2 regions of the Kitasatospora sp. NPDC056181 genome follow, and region 2 is predicted to be linked to the other one. Evidence: predicted binding sites of a transcription regulator. Region 2 holds the regulator's gene; the other holds the start of a gene.
The links. The regulator HrcA, encoded in region 2, represses chaperone genes, less so after heat shock. The targets are predictions, from matches to a motif close to TTNGCACTCNGNNNNNCNGAGTGCNAA.
Positions count from the first base shown of each region.

Region 1: the regulator HrcA is predicted to act here: its motif matches at 7,018-7,044, upstream of ACFC1F_RS00195 (FmdB family zinc ribbon protein).

Region 1 covers NZ_JBHJUK010000001.1:41,324-50,901, reverse strand. Annotated here, with positions in the region: gene ACFC1F_RS00220 (FtsX-like permease family protein) at 210-2,717, shown strand; gene ACFC1F_RS00215 (phosphatase PAP2 family protein) at 2,789-3,598, opposite strand; gene ACFC1F_RS00210 (sigma-70 family RNA polymerase sigma factor) at 4,089-5,060, shown strand; gene ACFC1F_RS00205 (hypothetical protein) at 5,327-5,563, shown strand; gene mscL (large conductance mechanosensitive channel protein MscL) at 5,653-6,072, opposite strand; gene ACFC1F_RS00195 (FmdB family zinc ribbon protein) at 6,695-7,006, opposite strand; gene ACFC1F_RS00190 (MFS transporter) at 7,154-8,458, opposite strand; gene ACFC1F_RS00185 (potassium/proton antiporter) at 8,876-9,578, opposite strand, start outside.
Region 2 covers NZ_JBHJUK010000053.1:7,567-17,144, forward strand. Annotated here, with positions in the region: gene ACFC1F_RS20875 (PDZ domain-containing protein) at 1-3,117, opposite strand, end outside; gene ACFC1F_RS20880 (16S rRNA (uracil(1498)-N(3))-methyltransferase) at 3,227-3,976, opposite strand; gene dnaJ (molecular chaperone DnaJ) at 4,075-5,214, opposite strand; gene hrcA (heat-inducible transcriptional repressor HrcA) at 5,290-6,324, opposite strand; gene htpX (zinc metalloprotease HtpX) at 6,585-7,505, shown strand; gene ACFC1F_RS20900 (hypothetical protein) at 7,530-8,114, shown strand; gene ACFC1F_RS20905 (DUF2785 domain-containing protein) at 8,207-8,986, shown strand; gene ACFC1F_RS20910 (DUF3097 domain-containing protein) at 9,007-9,578, shown strand, end outside.

The sequences.
Region 1 (9,578 bases), on a different contig from region 2:
CGAGGGAAAAGCCCCGGACCACCACGGTCCGGGGCTTTTTCGTCAGGGTCGCGTACCTCTGGAGGAGGAGACGGCGGCGGGCGGCGTCAGCTCCCGGGGTGATCGGGAACGCGACGTCCTGCCGACAGGGGCGGGGCCCGGGCGAACCTAGGCTCGATCATGATCCTGACGGAGCATCACGGCTGGTCAGGCGGTTGATCCGAGGGGCCATGACGACGTACCGATACACCCTGGCCGAGTTGCGCGGGCAGTTGCGGCAACTGGCGCTCACCGGAGCGGCGATCGCGCTGGGGGTGGCCTTCCTGATCGCCTCGGTCAGCGGCAGCGGGGCGTTGGTCGACTCCTTCAGCCAGAGCGCCGCCGCCGAGGTCGGCCCCGCCGACGTCCAGGTGACGGCGCCGGAGGCGCGGGGCCCGCTGGAGCCGGGGGCGGCCGACCGGGCCCGGCAGGTGCCCGGGGTGGCCGCGGTGTCCGCGCGGCTGGCCGGCCGGGGCGGGGTACTGACGCCCGCCGGGCGCCCGCTGGACGAGGCGGCCGTGATCAGCTCGGTCGCGGCCGACCCGGCGCTGCGCTGGCAGCTGCTCAAGGACGGGCGGTGGCCGGCCGGCCCGGGCGAGGTGCTGCTCGACGCCGACACCGCCCGCCGGGTCGACGCCCGGCCCGGTTCGGACGTCCGGCTCACCCGGGCGGACGGCACCACCGGCACCGTCCGGCTGGCCGGGACGCTGGACGGCCGGGGCGCCCCCGGCTTCGCCGGACGACCGGTCGTCGCGGTGCCGGACGGCTCGGTGGCGCAGTACGCGACCGGGGTCGCCACCACCTCGCTCGACCTGCGCCTCGCCCCGGGTACCTCGCACGCGCGGACCGCCGAGGCGCTGGGGCAGGCCCTCGGCGGCGGGGTCGAGGTCCGGACCCGCGACGCCTCCGTTGCCGAGGCGACCCGGCAGAGCCGGACGCTCTACGGGGTGGTGCTGATCGCGGCGCTGTCGTTCGTGCTGATCGCCCTCGCCGTCGCCCGCATGGTGGTCGGCAACACCTTCTCCGTCGTGCTCGCCCAGCGGACCCGTCGGCTCGCCCTGCTGCGCTGCGTCGGCGCCGACCGGGCCCAGGTCCGGCGGCTCATCCACCGCCAGGGGCTGCTGCTCGGGGCGGGCGCGTCGGCCGCCGGGGTCCTGCTCGGGGCGGGGCTCTGCGGCGTCGGCACCCTGCTGGCCGGCACCGCCGACCTCGGGCCGGTGCACCTCTCGCTCATGCCGTCCCCGGTGACCTGCGTCCTGGCCTGGCTGTTCGGCGTACTGCTCACGGTGCTCGCCGTGCGCGGCCCGGCGAAGGCGGCCTCGGCGGTGCCGCCGGTCGCGGCGCTCGGCGGCGTCGCCGGCCCCACCGGAGGTGCCAGGGTGCGCGCGACGGTGCTGTCCGCGCTGCTGCTGGCGGCGGGCGCCGGACTGCTGGCGGCCGGGGTGACGACCGGGCCGCCGTTGTCGCTGCTCGCGGTCACCCTGGGGGCGATCAGCAGCTTCTTCGGGGTCCTGCGGTTCTGCCACCGGCTGCTCCCGGCCGTCGTCGCCGGGCTGGGCGTACCAGTGCGGCGGTTCTGCGGGACGGCGGGCGGGCTCGCCACCCGGCAGCTCCGGCTCAACCCGGGGCGCACCGGCGCCACCGGATCCGCGCTGCTGCTCGGGGTGACGGTGATGGTGAGCGCGGTCACCGCGCTAGAGATCACCTCCAACTCCCTGGTCCCGGCGGTCTCGGCCCGCCAGCCGGGCGTCTTCTCGGTGACCGCCCCCGGCGGCGCCCCGCTGCCGGCCGGGGCGCTCGCCGCGCTCGGGCGGGAGCGGACGCTCGGCGTCACGCCCGTCCGCTCGGCCGCACTGGAGGTCGACGGCCGCAGCACGCTGGTGGCCGCGGCCGACCCGGCCCTGCTCAACCCGGCCACCGACGGGGCCGGCCAGGCCCGGGCGCTGGCGGACGGCTCCGCCCTCAGCGGCTTCGGCGACGACGGTCCGGCCGGCCCCGGCGAGCACGGCGCGCACCGGGTCGCCGGCACGGCGGGAGCACCGGGCACCACCCTGCGGATCGAGTCCGGCCGCAGCCGGCTGCCGTTCACGCTGCAGAGCGGGGCCGTCCTCTTCGTCACCCCGGCCACCCTGGACCGGCTCGCCCCGGCGGCGGCCGTCACCACGCTGTGGATCAGCCCCGCCGTCGGTGCCGACCGGTTCGCCGCCCGGCAGGCGATGGACCGGGCCCTGGACGGTCAGCCGCAGGTCACCGTCACCGACACGGCCGCGCAGGCCGAGACCCTGCGCTCGCTGCTGGACCGGATGATGCTGATCAGCATGGCCCTGCTCGCCTTCTCGGTGGCGATCGCCGGGCTCGGCGTCGCGGCCACCCTGATGCTCGGCGTCGACGAGCGCGCCCGGGAGATCGGCATGCTCCGGGCAATCGGGATGTCCCGGCAGCAGCTGCGCCGGATGCTCACCCTGGAGGCACTCCTGCTGGCGCTGGCCGGCGCCCTGGTCGGCACGGGCCTGGGCCTGGGCTACGGCTGGGCGGCCGCCAGGTCCGTCACCTCGACCCTGGGCACGGTGGGCGGCCCGCCGGTCCTCCTGGTGCTCGCGGCCCTGGCGCTCACCGTGCTGACCGGCCTCGCCGCGGCCGTCCTGCCGGCCCGCCGGGTGGGGCGGATGACGGTGGTGGACGCGCTGCACGCGCCGTGACGGGGCCGGGTGCTCCCGGGTCCCGGGCGGCTGTGCACGGCCGGCGCGGGACCGGGGCGGTCCCGCCGGTGCTAGCCGGTCGCGCCGTCCGGGCGCTCGGCGGCGTCGTCGAAGGGCGGGTCGTAGGGGGCGGGGCGGGGCGGGGAGACCAGGACGCGCTGGACCCTCGGCCTGGTCCGCCAGTTGACCCGCCGGACGTCCCGGGCGAGGGCGCCGGGCCGCCAGAGCTCGACGCCGATGGTGACCGCGCCCAGCACGAACCCGGAGGCCAGCCACCCGCCCAGCACGTCGCTCGGCCAGTGCACCCCGAGGGCGATCCTCGTCCAGCCGATCGTGAGCACCGTCAGCACGGCGATGGTGCAGGCGGCGATCCGCCCGCCGCGCCGGGTCTGCGACCAGAGCAGCCCGGCCAGGACGGCGCAGGTGATGGTGGAGGCCATCGCGTGCCCGGAGGGGAAGGCCGGGCCGCCGGCGTGCGAGACCGGATCCGGGAAGGACGGCCGCTGACGGTCGAAGGAGAGCTTCAGCAGCCACTGCATGCCCCAGCCGACCAGGGTCTGCGCCACCACCCAGCCGGCCAGCACCCGGGCGCCGATCAGCCAGAGCCAGACCGCGGTGAGGCCGAGCAGCGTCCGCATGGTGATCGTGCCGCCGATGTCGGAGAGCGTCTGCACCGAGGCCGTCCAGGCGGTGCTCTCCCGGGCGTAGCGGTGCATGCCGTCGATCCACCCGTGGTCGAGCCGGGCGAGCGGCTCCCAGCCGGTCTGCACCAGGGCCGCCAGGACGCCGAACAGCAGGGCGCAACCGGCCGCCAGCGCCACACACCAGCGGAGGTGGCGGTTACGCGGGGTGACGGGCGGCGCGCTGTTGGTCAGGTGCATGGCTGACACCTTCCCAGTGTGATGTGCCGAGCGGGCGCTGGACCGATAGCGATTTGGCATCTTTTGTGCGGAGAACCTGCGTGCGCCGGGGCGTGGGCGCGGGCGGATCCCCCGTGGTGCGGGAACGCGGGCGGTGCTGCGGGGGTTCACGAAGGAGAGGGCGGGACGCGTGGAGGGTTGGCGGGGGAGTCGTGCACCGGCTCCCGGGCCGACCCCGGCGGCGCCCCGCCCGGGCTCCGGAGGGCGCACCGCTCCGAACCGGTCGCCCCACTGGCACCGGATGCACCGGAGTGGTCACCCTCCGTCCATCACCGGGGTGAAAACCGGCAGGATACTGCATCGCTGGAAGAATCTGAGCGACTTGGGAATGTTGTCCGGAATCTGTTCGTTGGATCGTTACGTGTGAGCCCCGAGGGGCCCGCACTTCTTGCCCTTCCCGCCCCGACGGGGCAGGCAGGCAACCTCGGCAGCACCAGCAAAGGGAGCAAGCATGGCCACCCGTGCCGTCGTTCGCGACAGGGCCGACCGGACTCGCGCGGCCCGCCCGACCAACCTTGAGGCCGACCGTGACCTGGTCGGTATGTACCTCGACGAGATCGCCAGGACGCCCCTGCTCGATGCCGCCGAGGAGGTCGAGCTCTCACTGCGGATCGAGGCCGGCGTGTACGCACAGCACCTGCTGGAGGAGGGAGAGCTGCCCAAGGGCGTGAAGCGTGAGGAGCTGGAGGCGATAGCCGAGGACGCGGAACGCGCCAAGGACGTCTTCATCCGCTCCAACCTCCGTCTGGTGGTGGCCGTCGCCCGGCGTTACCCGCGCAGCGGCCTCCCGCTCCTGGACCTCATCCAGGAGGGCAATGCGGGGCTGGTCCGGGCGGTCGAGAAGTTCGACTACGCGAAGGGCTTCAAGTTCTCCACCTACGCGACCTGGTGGATCCGGCAGGCGATCACCCGGTCGATCGCCGACCAGTCGCGGACGATCCGGCTGCCCGTCCACCTGGTCGAGGAGCTCGGCCGGATCCGGCGGGTGCAGCGCGAGAAGTCCAAGGAGCTGGGCCGCGAGGCCGATCCGTCCGAGATCGCGGCCGAGCTGGACACCACCGAGGCGCGCATCAAGGACGTGCTGGACTGGGCGCGCGACCCGGTGAGCCTGAACATGTCGGTCGACGACGAGGGTGAGACCCAGTTCGGCGACCTCGTCGAGGACACCGGGGCGACGTCCCCGGAGGACGCCGTGATGGTCATGCTCCGCCGCGAGGAGCTGGACGACCTGATCGGCCGGCTGGACGACCGTACGGCGTCGATCATCCGGTCCCGGTACGGGATGGAGGACGGCCGGGAGCGGACGCTGACCGAGGTCGGCAAGCAGCACGGCCTGACCCGCGAGCGGATCCGCCAGATCGAGAAGCACGCGCTGGCCGAGCTGAAGAAGATCGCCGACCACGCCGGCTTCGAGGCCGCCTGACGGGTTCTCCCGGCGGCCTCGGCCGTCGTCGCCCGGGCCGTCGTCGCCCGGGCCGTCGTCGCCCGGGCCGTCGTCGCCCGGGCCGTCGTCGCCCGGGCCGCCGTCGGCCACCGCCGTGGGCCCCGGCGCGGAACGTTCCGCGCCGGGGCTCACGCGTCCCCGGGCGGCGGCCCGGCCGCAGGGCCGGGGGTGGCTCCGGGGCCCGGCCCGGTGCCGGGAGCTTCTAGGCTGGAGGAGTGGACAACGTGCAAGACGGAGGTCGACCGGTGACCGAGCAGAAGCCCGTGCAGGACGGCACGGACCCCACGACGGCCGCGGGCGCCGGATCCGGTGCCTCCGCCCAAGCGGCGCCGAAGGCCCGCCTGGTCTTCCGCGACCCGCTGGACCAGCAGTCCCGGGACGACACCGACAGCGGCTGGGGCGACCGCCCGGCAGCGGGGGAGAGCAGTGGGCGGGGGCTGGACTGGTACCTGAGCCAGCGCCCGCCGCACCACGGCGGCTGACCGGCGCCCCCCGCACCACGGCGACTGACCGGCGCGTGCCGCTCCGGGCAGGGCGCCTCCGGGCGGCGGCCGACCCGGGCGGCCGGGGCTCAGCGCCGGGGCGTGACCAGCGCGTCGCGGATCTCGGTGAGCAGGACGACCTCCTTGGCCTCCGCCTCCGCCGCCTCCTCGGCAAGGGTCTTCCGCTTGGCGGTGAACCTGGTCATGGGCAGGATCAGGCAGAAGTAGACGACGGCCGCGGTGATCAGGAACTGCAGGGCCGCGCTCAGCACCGAGCCCCAGAGGATGAAGATGCCGGACGTCACCTCCCCGGTCGCGCTCACCTCACAGGGACCCTTGAGGCAGGAGCTGTAGGAGGCCAGGTCCTTGGCCCCGAACACGCCGACGATCGGATTGATCACGCCCTTGACGAAGGCGTTGACAATGTTGGTGAAAGCCGCACCGATGACCACGGCGACGGCGAGGTCGACGACATTTCCCCGCAGCAGGAATTCCTTGAAGCCTTTCATGCCGCGTGAACGACGAAGTCGTTGTCCGGTTACGGGTGATCTTCGGCGGCCCCCGATTGACAACCCGTTTGGTGGACGGGCGTGGCGCCCGGCGGCGGCAGGCCCGCCCGCGCGGGCCCGAACGCCAGCGCCGCCGCCACGGAGAGCAGGAGCAGGGCCGGCAGCCCGGGCCGGTGCCGGAAGGCCTGCCGGAGCCGGTGGAGGCGGCCGGACCCGCGCCGGATCGGCGGGAACGACGGCACCTCCCGCCGGGGCGGGACGGCGGGCGCGGGGAGCGGGAACGGAAGGGGGAGGCTCGTGGTCGTCATGGGCACCGCCGGTGGTCGCAGGGCGCCGGCCCGCTGCGGACCGGCTTCTCGTGACGCACACTCTGGGCCGCAAGCGAGCCCGGCGGAAGTCCTTTCCCCAGGCCTGTGGAAAACCCGGGGTTGTGGATAACTTCCATCAACCGCCCGGGTGAATTCGGCGACTCCGGGAATGCGATCCCAAGCCTGCACGGGAACCACCCCGGGCCCCGCACACCCCCCCCGGGCCCCGCACGGAAACCACCCCGGGCCCCGCACGACGAAGGGCCCGCCGACCCCGCCGGAGCGGGGTCAACGGGCCCTTCGAAAGCCTGGGATCAGCCGGCCGGCTTCGCCGCGGCCGCCGGGGCGGGGCTCGCCGCGGGGGCGGAGCCGCCCGAGGACGAGGCCGGGGCTGCCGACGAGGACGAGGACGACGAGGACGAAGCCGCGCCCACCGAGCTGCTGGAGGACGAGCGGCTGTCGGTCCGGTAGAAGCCGGACCCCTTGAAGACCACACCCACGGCCGAGAAGACCTTGCGGAGCCGTCCCTGGCATTCGGGGCACGTGGTCAGCGCCTCGTCGGTGAACTTCTGCACCGCCTCCAGGCCGTTGCCGCACTCGGTGCACTGGTACTGGTACGTGGGCACTTGTCTTCCTCCTGGCACTCTCGCCTGATGAGTGCTAACGATGGTCAATGATGCGGCATTCCGCTGGATCAGTCCAGCGACTCGAATGTGAGATGAGACGGGGGGCGCCGCCTGGCGCCCCCCGCACGCGTGCTGTACGCGCTCCGCTCAGCGCTCGGCCGCACCGACCAGCTGCCGCGCCACGGGCCGCTCGCCACCGGCGACGACCACCGGGGTGCTCGCCGCCCCCGGCGCGACCAGCAGGTGCCGCAGGGCGACCAGCGCGACCAGGCCAAGTCCGGCGCCGGCCACCGGCACCAGGAACCCGGCCGACGGCCCGTGGCCGTCGATCAGCCGCCCGGCCACCGTGGAACCGGTCGCCAGGCCGAGGCCGATGGCGCCGGTCAGCCAGGTGAAGGCCTCGGTCTTGGCGCCGTCCGCGACCAGCGTCTCGACCAGGGTGTACCCGGTGATCAGGGTCGGCGCGATGGCCAGGCCGCAGACCAGGCCGGCGACGGACAGGGCGACCAGGTTGGGCATCGCCCAGAGCGTCGAGCAGCCCAGCACCAGCAGCGCGTAGCTGGCCAGCATCCGCTGCCGGGCGGCGCGGCGCCAGGCGACCATGCCGTAGAGCACGCCGGCCAGCATCGAGCCGCCGGCGAAGATCCCGTAGACCGTGCCGTTGGCGCCGGGCTGGCCGACGGACTCGGTGAAGGCGGTGACGGAGACCTGCATCCCGCCGAACACGGTGCCGACGCCCAGGAACGCGCCGGCCAGCAGGCGGACGCCGGGCGAGGACAGCGCGGAGACCCGGCGGGCGCCCGGCTGGTGCGGGTGGCGGGCCGGGGCGGTGCGGCGCTGGGCGGCGAAGGCGAGCCCGCCGGCGACGGTCAGCGCGGCCTCGGCGATCAGCCCGGCCGAGGGGTTGACCGAGGTGGCGATGGCGCTGGCCAGCACGGGGCCGATCACGAAGGTGAACTCGTCCGTCACCGACTCGAAGGCGAACGCGGTGTTCAGCTTGGCCGCGGGCGCGCCCTCGGTGGAGAGCTTGGCGACCCAGCGGGAGCGGACCATCGCGCCGATCTGCGGCACGCTGGCACCCGCCGGGGCGGCCGCCAGCAGCAGGGCCCAGACGGGGGCGTGGCCGAGGGCCAGCGCGATCAGCACGCCGACCGAGACGGCGTGCACGATCACGCTCGGCACCAGGACGGCCGCCTGGCCGTACCGGTCGGCCAGCCGGCCGGTCTGCGGCCCGACGAGGGCCTGGGCGACGGCCGAGACGGCCGCGACGGTGCCGGCGGTGCCGTACGAGCCGTGGGTGTCGAAGACGAGCAGCAGGATGCCCAGGCTCAGCATGGCGTACGGGAGCCGCGCGGCGAACGCGGGCGCCAGGAACGTCCAGGCGCCCGGGGTGCGCAGCAGCGCGCCGTAGCCGATGCGGGCGGGCGCCTCGGCGTCGGAGGGGGCGTCCACGGGGACGCCGCTGTTGTCGACCGTTCGGCGGGCCGTCACGGTCGGTCCTTCCTGCTGCCTGGTAGCGCGGAAGGGGCAATGGGTGGCCCCGACGGCGCCGAGAGTCGTCCTCTCGCGCGTCGACCGGGGTAGTTACCGGGCCGGCCCGGTGTGGTTGCCGGGGGTCAGGCCGCGGCCGCCGAGCGGTCGCGCCAACTCTGCTTCAGGCAGATGCTGGGGTGTTTCGTCCATCATACTTATACGCGCGTAGATGTCGCGCTTGCCTCCACAATACAGGGCCCATCCAAATCTGTCCTGCCAATTGAAGGTGAACAGCGGACGAACCCCTCAAGTCGCAGGCCAGGGCGTCCGTTCAGCCACTTCAAGCCCCGCTGCCCGGCCGCCCCCGGGCCCCGCCCGGCCTCCCCCCGGCCCCCCTCAGCGCCCCCGGCCGTTCAGCCACCCGGCGAGCTTGCCGCCCTTGTCCACGGCCCGCAGCCGCCGCTCCGCGGCCTCGCCCACCTCGTCGGTGGTGACCACCAGCAGCTCGTCGCCGCCGCGCAGCACGGTCGCCTTGTCCGGGACGAAGCTGCTCCCCTCGCGGACGACCAGGGTGACCGCCGCCCCGGCCGGCAACCGCAGCTCGCTGATCTCCACGCCGGACATCTTCGAGTCCGGCGCCAGCGCCACCGAGAGCAGGTGTCCGTGCAGCTTCTCCAGCGGGGCGGACTCGATGCCGAGGTCCTGTCCCATCGAGCCCTCGCCGATCCGCAGCCACTTGGCCACCAGGGGCAGGGTGGGGCCCTGGAGCAGGGTGAACACCACGACCAGGATGAAGACGATGTTGAAGACTTCCTGGGCCATCGGGGCGCCCGCGACCATCGGGATGGTGGCCAGCACGATGGGCACCGCCCCGCGCAGCCCGGCCCAGCTCAGCAGCGCCTGTTCGCGCACGGGGAGCCTGAACGGCGTGAGGGTCAGCACCACCGAGAGCGGCCGCGCCAGGAAGACCAGCACCGCGCCGATCACCAGCGCGGGCACCACGGCCGAGCCCATCGACTCGGGGGTGCAGAGCAGGCCGAGCAGCACGAACATGCCGATCTGCCCGATCCAGGCCAGCCCGTCGGCGAAGCCGCGGACG
Region 2 (9,578 bases):
GTTCTCCACGCCCCAGCCGTAACCCTCCAGCCAGAAGGCGTACTTGGGCTGGGTCACCAGGGTGCCGTCGACCAGGCTGTACCGGCTGTCGATGCCGATCACCCCGCCCCACGTCCGGGTGCCGACCACCGGGCCGATCTTCAGCGCCTGGATCGCGGCGTTGACGATGTCGCCGTCCGAGCCGGAGTACTCGTTGGCCAGCGCCACCACCGGGCCGCGCGGGGCGTCGCCGGGGTACGGCACCGGGCTGGCGATGTCCCGGGCGACGTCCCAGCCGACGATCCGGCGGGCCAGCTTCTCGATCACCAGCTGCGAGGTGTGGCCGCCGCGGTTCTCCCGGATGTCGACGATCACGCCCTCCTTCGCCATCTCCGACCGCAGGTCGCGGTGGATCTGCGCCCAGCCGGCCACCTGCATGTCGGGGACGTGCAGGTAGCCGAGCCGGCCGCCGGACAGCTCGCGGACGGCGGCCCTGCGCCCGGCCACCCAGTCGTGGTAGCGCAGCGGCTCGTCGTCGGCCAGCGGGACGACCACCGGGTGGCGCTGGTCGGTGCCGTCCTTGCCGGCCACGGTCAGCTCGACCGGCTGCCCGGCCGTGCCGGCCAGCAGCGGCGCCGGGCCGGTGACCGGGTCGACCGGGCGGCCGTTGACGGCCAGGAGCGCGTCGCCCGGGCGGACGGCGGCGCCCGGTGCGGCCAGCGGCGAGCGGGCCCGCGGGTCGGAGGACTCGCCGGGCAGGATCCGGGCGATCCGCCAGACGTCGCCGTCCTTGACCAGGTCGGCGCCGAGCTTGCCCTGCCGGCGGGCCGCCTCGGTGTGGACGCCGTGCGGAATGACATAGGCGTGCGAGGCGCCCAGCTCGCCGTGCACCTCCCAGAGCAGGTCCACCAGGTCGTCCTTGGAGCCGAGCCGCTCCACCAGCGGCCGGTAGCGCTCCAGCACGCCGGCCCAGTCGATGCCGCCGAGGTCGGGGCGCCAGAAGTTGTCACGCATCAGGCGGCCGTTCTCGTCGTACATCTGCCGCCACTCGGCCGCGGGGTCGACGGTGACCCGCAGCCTGGCGAGGTCGACGTCGATCTCGTCGTCCTCACCGGCCGCCTTGTGGTCGGCGGGGACGATCCGCAGCCCGCCCTCGTCGAGGACGGCCAGCCGGGTGCCGTCGCCGCTGACCGCGAACCCGTCCAGGCCGTCGACCAGCTGCTCGGCGCGGCGCTTGCGGAAGTCGAACCGCTCCAGGGCCGGGCGCGGGCGCTCGTCCTCCAGGGAGGCCGCCTCGTCCCCGAGCTCGCCGATCAGCGGGACCCTCGTCCAGAGCACGCCGTCCTTGGCCGCCCTCAGCAGGCCGAACCGGCCGCCCTCGACCGGGAAGGGGATGATCCGGTCGGCGATGCCGTCCAGGTCGACCCGGGTGGCCGGCGGCGCGTCGGGGGCGCCCTCGTCGCCGTCCGCCTTCTTGCCCCGCGGCTCGTCCTCCTCGCCGCCGACCGGCCGGCCCGCCCGCTGCGGCCCGAACGGGGACGGCGTGTCGGCGGCCAGCGTGATCAGGTACGGGCGGCAGCCGTTGGGGAACGACAGGTCGAAGACGTGCGAGTCGTAGACCGGGTCGAAGTTGCGCACCGAGAGGAACGCCAGGTGCTTACCGTCCGCGGTGAACGCCGGCGAGCTGTCGAAGAACCGCTGCGGGGTGACCTCGCTGACCGTCCGGGTGGCCAGGTTGGCCAGCACGATCTGCCGCAGCGAGAAGGCGCCCAGGCCCGCCGCCGGCTGCGACCAGGCCAGCCAGGCCGAGTCCGGGCTGAACGCCAGCCCGCTGACCTCGCCGTCGGTGCTGCGGGCCAGCTCGTGCACGGCCCCGTCGGCGAGCGTGACCAGCAGCACCCGGCCGTCGTGCGAACCGACCGCCGCCTGCTTGCCGTCCGGCGAGACCAGCAGGCCGCGGACCCGGCCAAGCCGCCCGGCGGCCAGCCGGCGGCGCTCGGCGCCCAGCACGGCCGGGGCGTACTCCAGCGCGTCCTCGCCCTCGGCGTCGGTCACCCAGAGCACGCCCTGGCCGCCGTCGTCGCCCGGCACCACCCGGGCCAGCCGGCCGCGCACGCCGGGCGTCTCGTCCAGCACCCGGGCCGGGCCCTCCCGGTGGGTCAGCCAGTGCACGGTGCCGCGGACCACGACGGCGCCGGCCCGGCCGGTGCGGTCGGGGGCGGCGCCCTCCAGCCAGTGCGCGGCCGGCACCGGGCGGGGGCGTCGCCCGGCCCGCGGCCCGGCCAGCCGGACGTCCAGCCGGCGCGGCCCGGCGGTCCCCGGGTCGTCCGGGTCGTCCAGGCCGTCCAGCAGCCAGAGGTCGCCGGCCCGGTGCCAGACCACCCGGGTGCCGTCGGTGGCGGCGTTGCGGGCGTAGAAGCCCTCCGGTGAGGTGGTGTGACGGCGCAGCCCGCTGCCGTCCGGGAGGCTGGAGTACAGCTCGCCGACGCCCTCGTGGTCCGAGAGGAAGGCGATGCGGGAACCGCCGGCCCCGCCCACCCAGAGCGGGGAGTCGAGCTGTCCGTCGAGGCCCTCGTGGACGCGGACGAACTCGTCGCGGCCGATCCAGAGCTTGCCGGCCTGGCCGCCCCGGTACCGCTTCCACCAGGCAGGGTCCCGGTTGTTCGCCGAGACGAGCAGCACCCGGTCGCCGTCCGGCTCGAACGCCAGGCCCCCGACCGGCCCGTACGGCAGCCGGTCCGGTTCGCCGCCGTCCAGCGGCACGGCGTACGCCCAGGTGCGGCGCAGGGTGGCCTCGCCCGCGGTGGTGGTGGCGATCGGGCGGCCGTCGGCCGTCCAGCCCTGGAGCCGGGTCTGGTCGCTGCCCCAGTACGTCAGCCGCCGGGACGGGCCGCCGTCCACCGGCGCGAGGTGCACCTCGGGCGCGCCGTCGCGGGTGGAGGTGAAGGCGATGTGCCGCCCGTCCGGGGAGAACCGCGGTCTGCGGACCGGGACGTGATCGGCCGTCAGCCGCCAGGCCCGGCCGCCGTCGAGCGGGGCGAGCCAGACGTCGTCCTCGGCCACGAAGGTGACCAGGTCACCGTGGAGGTGCGGGTGGCGCAGGTAGGCGCCGGCAGGGGTGCTCACGGTTTCACTCACGCGGCCAGCCTAGGCACGTCCGCACACGACGCACCGGCTTTTCCGCAACAGCGGCCCCGCGCGGGGGACGATCCCCGCGCGCCCGGGCCGCACGCGCCCCGGTGCCCGCTCAGGCCCAGCGGCCGGTGCGGCCCAGCAGCAGGGCGCCGGCGGCCACGCCCGCCGTGGAGGTGCGCAGCACCGAGGGGCCGAGCCGGTACGGCCCGGCGCCGGCCTCGGCGAAGGCGGCCAGCTCGTCCGGGGAGACCCCGCCCTCGGGGCCGACCACCAGCACGATGTCCCCGGCCTCCGGCAGGGCGGCGGCGGCCAGCGGCTCGGCGCCCTCCTCGTGCAGCACCGCGGCGAGCGCGGCACCGGCCAGGACCGGCGCCAGCTGCCGGGTGGTCATCAGCTCGCGTACCTCGGGGAAGCGCAGCCGGCGGGACTGCTTGCCCGCCTCGCGGGCGGTGGCCCGCCACTTGGCGAGCGCCTTGGCGCCGCGATCGCCCTTCCACTGGGTGATGCAGCGGGAGGCGGCCCAGGGGATCACCACGTCCACGCCGACCTCGGTCATGGTCTCCACGGCCAGCTCGCCGCGGTCGCCCTTGGGCAGTGCCTGGACGACGACGATCCGCGGCGCCGGGCCGGGCTCCCGCCGGACGGCGGCCACCGTCACGTCGACGGCGTCCTTGCCGTGCACCGCCGTCACCGTGCCGTCCACGCCGAGCCCCAGCCCGTCCGCGAGGGTCACCGCCTCCCCCGGCTGCAGCCGCTTCACGGCGGCGGCGTGCCGCCCCTCCGGGCCGTCCAGCCGGACCACCGCGCCGGGGGCGGCGGTGGCGAGCTGCGCGGTCTCGACGACGAACACGGGCGCGGTCATGGCGATGTCCTGGAGATCGGGGTCCGGGGCCGGGCGGGCCCGCGGAGGAAACGACGGCGCCCGGCGACCCTGTCGGGGATCACCGGGCGCCGGTGCGGTCAGCGGCCGTTGAAGGCGTCCTTCAGCCGGGAGAACAGCCCCTGCTGGCCCGGCGCGAACTGGCCGGAGGGCCGTTCCTCGCCGCGCAGCACCGCCAGGCGGCGCAGCAGCTCCTCCTGCTCGGCGTCGAGCTTGGTGGGCGTCTGCACCTCGACATGCACTATCAGGTCGCCCCGGCCGCCGCCGCGCAGGTGGGTGATGCCGCGGCCGTGCAGCGGGATCGACTGGCCGGACTGGGTGCCGGGCCGGATGTCGACCTCCTCCAGCCCGTCCAGGGTCTGCAGCGGCACCTGGGTGCCGAGCGAGGCGGCCGTCATCGGGATGGTGACGGTGCAGTGCAGGTCGTCGCCGCGGCGCTGGAACACCGTGTGGCTGGTCTCGGCGATCTCGACGTAGAGGTCGCCGGCGGGGCCGCCGCCGGGGCCGACCTCGCCCTCGCCGGCCAGCTGGATCCGGGTGCCGTTGTCGACACCGGCCGGGATCTTGACCGTCAGGGTGCGGCGGGCGCGGACGCGGCCGTCGCCGGCGCACTCCGGGCACGGGGTCGGCACGACGGTGCCGAAGCCCTGGCACTGCGGGCAGGGGCGGGAGGTCATGACCTGGCCCAGGAAGGACCGGGTGACCTGGGAGACCTCGCCCTTGCCGCGGCACATGTCACAGGTCTGCGCGGAGGTGCCGGGGGCGGCGCCCTCGCCGCTGCACGTGGTGCAGGTGACGGCCGTGTCGACCTGGAGTTCCTTGGTGGTGCCGAAGGCGGCCTCCTCCAGGGTGATCTCCAGCCGGATCATGGCGTCCTGGCCGCGCCTGGTCCGGGAGCGCGGGCCGCGCTGGCCGGAGGCGGCGCCGAAGAAGGCGTCCATGATGTCGGAGAAGCCGAAGCCCGCCGCGCCTGCGCCGAAGCCGCCCGCCCCGCCGCCGCCCGGCGACAGGGGGTCGCCGCCGAGGTCGTAGACCTGGCGCTTCTGCGGGTCGGAGAGCACCTCGTAGGCGGCGTTGATCTCCTTGAACCGCTCCTGCGTCTTCGGGTCCGGGTTGACGTCCGGGTGCAGTTCGCGTGCCAGGCGCCGGAACGCCTTCTTGATCTCGTCCTGCCCCGCATCCCGTCGGACGCCGAGTACCGCGTAGTAGTCCGTGGCCACCAAATGCTCCGCTTGTTCCGCCTGTAGAAGTGCTGCGACTGGAACCACCGCCGGAATTCCGACGGCGGCCTTTTCCTACGACTCGGCCAGGATCTGGCCCACGTACCGTGCCACCGCTCGCACCGCCCCCATTGTGCCCGGGTAGTCCATCCGGGTCGGACCGATCACACCCAGTTTGGCCACGCTCTCGTCGCCCGAACCGTAGCCCACGGAGACGATCGAGGTGGAATTGAGCCCTTCGTACGCGTTCTCCCGGCCGATCCGGACCGTCATCCCGGCGTCGGCCGTCTCACCCAGGAGGCGGAGCAGGACGACCTGCTCCTCCAGCGCCTCCAGCACCGGCTGGATGGTGAGCGGGAAGTCGTGCCCGAAGCGGGTCAGGTTGGCCGTGCCGGCCAGCATGATCCGCTCCTCGTTCTGCTCGGCGAGCGCCTCGAAGAGCGTCGCCAGGACGGTGGTGACGGTCGGCCGGTCGGCCGCCTCGAACTGGGACGGCAGTTCCTCCAGCAGTCCGGGGACGTCGGGCAGGCGCTGCCCGGCGGCCCTCGTGTTGACCTTGGCCCGCAGGTCGGCCAGGACGGTCTCGCCGACCGTGCCCGGACAGTCCACGAGCCGCTGCTCGACCCGGCCGGTGTTGGTGATCAGGACCAGCATCACCTTGGCCGGGGCGAGCGCCACCAGTTCGATGTGGCGCACGGTGGACCGGGAGAGCGAGGGGTACTGGACCACCGCGACCTGCCGGGTGAGCTGGGCGAGCAGCCGGACCGTGCGGGCGACGACGTCGTCCAGGTCGACCGCGCCGTCCAGGAAGTGCCGGATCGCCCGCCGCTCGGGCGCGCTCATCGGCTTGACCTCGGCCAGCCGGTCGACGAACAGGCGGTACCCCTTGTCGGTGGGGATCCGCCCGGCGCTGGTGTGCGGCTGGTGGATGTAGCCCTCCTCCTCCAGCGCCGCCATGTCGTTGCGGACGGTGGCCGGCGACACGCCGAGGCTGTGCCGCTCCACCAGGGCCTTGGACCCGACCGGCTCCTCGGTGCCCACGTAGTCCTGGACGATCGCGCGAAGCACCGCGAGCTTGCGGTCGTCGAGCTGGCGCACCTCACCGGCCATGGGGCACGCACCTCCGTCTTCGCACGTTGTCCGATGTGACATGTGTCCGTTCGTCCTGCTGCGGGCCCCGATGGCGGGCCCCGGCTTTGGCACTCTGAACACACGAGTGCCAGAACCGTACCTGCCAGTGTAAGGCCCGGGTCCGACGGCAGGAACGGCCCGGCGGGAGTGATCCTGCCCGCACTCCGCGGCGCGCGGGTGATGCCCCGCGCCCGTCCGGGTGGGAGCATCGATAGCGGACGGCGAACAGAGGAGCAGAGATGTCGACCTCGGGCCAGCACACCCGCTTCGCACCGGACCGCGGCCTGACCGGCCGGATGGTCGGGACGATGTTCGTGATCGGGCTGCTGTACGTCGGATTCACCGGCCTGCTGATCGTGCTGCTGCGCGGGGCCTGGCCGCTGATCGTGCTGCTCTCCGGCGGTCTGTTCGTGGCCCAGTTCTGGTTCAGCGACCGGATCACCGAACGGGCGATGGGCGCGCACCGGGTCACCCCGGAGCAGTACCCCCAGTTGCACGGCACCGTCGACCGGCTCTGCGCACTGGCCGACATGCCCAAGCCCCGGGTGGCGGTCGCCGACAACGACATGCCGAACGCCTTCGCGACCGGCCGCAACCCGCAGAACGCCGTGGTCTGCGTGACCACCGGGCTGCTGCGGCGACTGGAGCCGGAGGAGCTGGAGGGCGTGCTCGCGCACGAGCTGTCGCACGTCGCCCACCGGGACGTCGCGGTGATGACGATCGCCGGGTTCCTCGGGGTGCTGGCCGGGGCGATGACCCGGATCGCGATGTACGGCGGCTTCATGGGCGGCGGCCGCAACAACAACGACTCCAACGCGGCGATCATCGCGCTGATCATCCCGCTGGTGTCGGTGGTGGTCTACGCGATCAGCTTCCTGCTGACCCGGCTGCTCTCCCGCTACCGCGAGCTGGCGGCCGACCGGGCCGCGGCCCAGCTGACGGGCCGGCCCAGCGCGCTCGCCTCGGCCCTGACCAAGGTGACCGGCCAGATCGCCGCCATCCCCACCAAGGACCTGCGCCAGGCGCAGCCGTACAACGCCTTCTACTTCGCCCCGGCGCTGAGCGCCCGGGACGCCGCCACGCAGCTGCTCTCCACCCACCCGTCGCTGGAGCGGAGGCTGGAGCAGCTCGCGAAGATGTCGGCCGGGCTCGGCCACTGACACCACCCTCCGGAAGGGACCGCCGTGGGATTCCTGGACACGCTGTTCGGCCGCACCAAGCCGGTCAGGCCCGACCTCGACCAGCTGTTCGGCGTGCCGTCGGCCGCGCTGACCCTGGAGGCGGCGGCCGGGTTCCGGCCCACCGGCGTCGGGTCGGTCTGCTTCGCCTCCGTCGAGGGCGGCGCCTTCGGCGAGGTCGAACGGCAGGTGCGGGCGCTGCTGGACGCCGACGCCGGGCGCGGCGGCGTCCCGGTGGAGGCCTCCAAGGACGCGTACGGCTACTCCTGGCTGCTCGCCCGGCACAGCCCCGAGGAGCTGCCGGACCTGGTCAACGACCTGCACGCGGTCAACAGCGAGCTGGAGGCGAACGGCTTCGGGCCGCAGCTGCTCTGCTCGCTGGTCGCCTTCCGCGACCCCGAGGGGCGGCCACTGGCCCTGGTCTACCTGTACAAGCGCGGCACGTTCTACCCGTTCGCGCCGGTGCCGGGCGGCGGGGAGAAGCGCAACAGCCCGCTGGAACTGCAGGTCAACGCCATGCTCGGGAACGACCTGCGGCTGGAGAAGGACCTCACCCGCTGGTTCCCGGTCTGGGGCGCGCCGGGCCTGTGACGGCCGGCCCTGTGACGGTCCGGCCCGTGACGGCCGCGCCGCCGGCGGTAATTCGCTGGCCCGCGGACCCGGGGGCGCCCTAGGGTCCGGCCGTGATCAACTGGACCGAGATCGAGACCGCGCAGCCCTCCCCCGAGCTGCTGGCCGCGGTGAGCGGGGCACTGCGCTCCCCCGACCCGCAGACCCGCGACTGCCTCGCCTACGAGCAGCTGTGCCGCTGGATCCCGCTCCTCGCACCGCCGGAGCTGTACGCGCTCGGCGACGAGATGGCCGAACGGCTGACCGACCCCGAGATCCAGGCCCGGACCTTCGCCCCGCTGATCCTCGCCGACCTCGTCGACGCCGGCGCCTACCGCCCCGCCTGGCTGGAGGCCTTCGCCCGCTGGTACCCCGCCGAGACGGACCTGCGCGGGTGGGACCGGGAGCTCGGCTGGCTGCACGCGGTCGCGCACGGCGCCGACCTGCTGGCCGCCCTCGGCCGCAGCCCGCTGGTCACCGACCCCGAGCCGCTGCTGGAGCTGGCCGCCGCCCGGCTGCTGGCCCCCACCGACCACGTCTGGGACGCCATGGAGGACGACCGGCTCGGCCGCGCCGTCGCCCTCGTCCTCACCCGGCCCGGGCTGACCGAGCGGCAGGCGCTGGCCTGGCTCGACCCGATCGCCGCCCAGCCCCCGCGCCGCCCCACCGCGACGGCCCCCGGCGTCGCCGCGACCCTCTCCAACACCCTGCGGACCCTGCGGGCGGTGTACGTGCTCGCCGACCGGGGCGTCCGCCCGGCCCGCGGCGCCGAGCCGCTGACGGTGCACCACTCCGCCGCCCTGCGCGCGCGGATCGCGGAGCTCCTGGTGGTCAACTCGCCGTTCACGGGCTGACGCCTCGTAGACTCCGGGGAATGCGCAGCCGCGAGTACGGACCAGACCTCACCCCGCCGTGGAAGCGGCAGCAGCCCGCCCCGGAGGTGCCCGCCGAACGGGACCTCGTGGTGGAGGAGGCGGCGACCGGCTTCTGCGGTGCGGTGGTGCGCTGCGAGAAGACCGCCGAGGGCTTCACCGTCACGCTGGAGGACCGGTTCGGCAAACACCGGGTCTTCCCCATGGTGGCGCGCGGGTTCCTGTTGGAGGGCCGGGTCGTCACGCTGGTCCGGCCCGTCGGCCCGGCCCCCGCGAAGGGCCCCGGCCGCACGGCCTCCGGCTCGGTGGCCGTCCCCGGCGCGCGCGCCCGGGTCGCCCGGGAGTCCCGGATCTACGTCGAGGGACGGCACGACGCCGAGCTGGTCGAGCGGGTCTGGGGCGACGACCTGCGGATCGAGGGCGTGGTGGTCGAGTACCTGGAGGGCGTCGACGACCTGCCCGCGATCGTCGCCGACTTCGCCCCGGGCCCGGGGCGGCGCCTCGGCGTCCTGGTCGACCACCTGCTCCCCGGCACCAAGGAGCACCGCATCGCCGCCCGGGTCACGGGGGACGC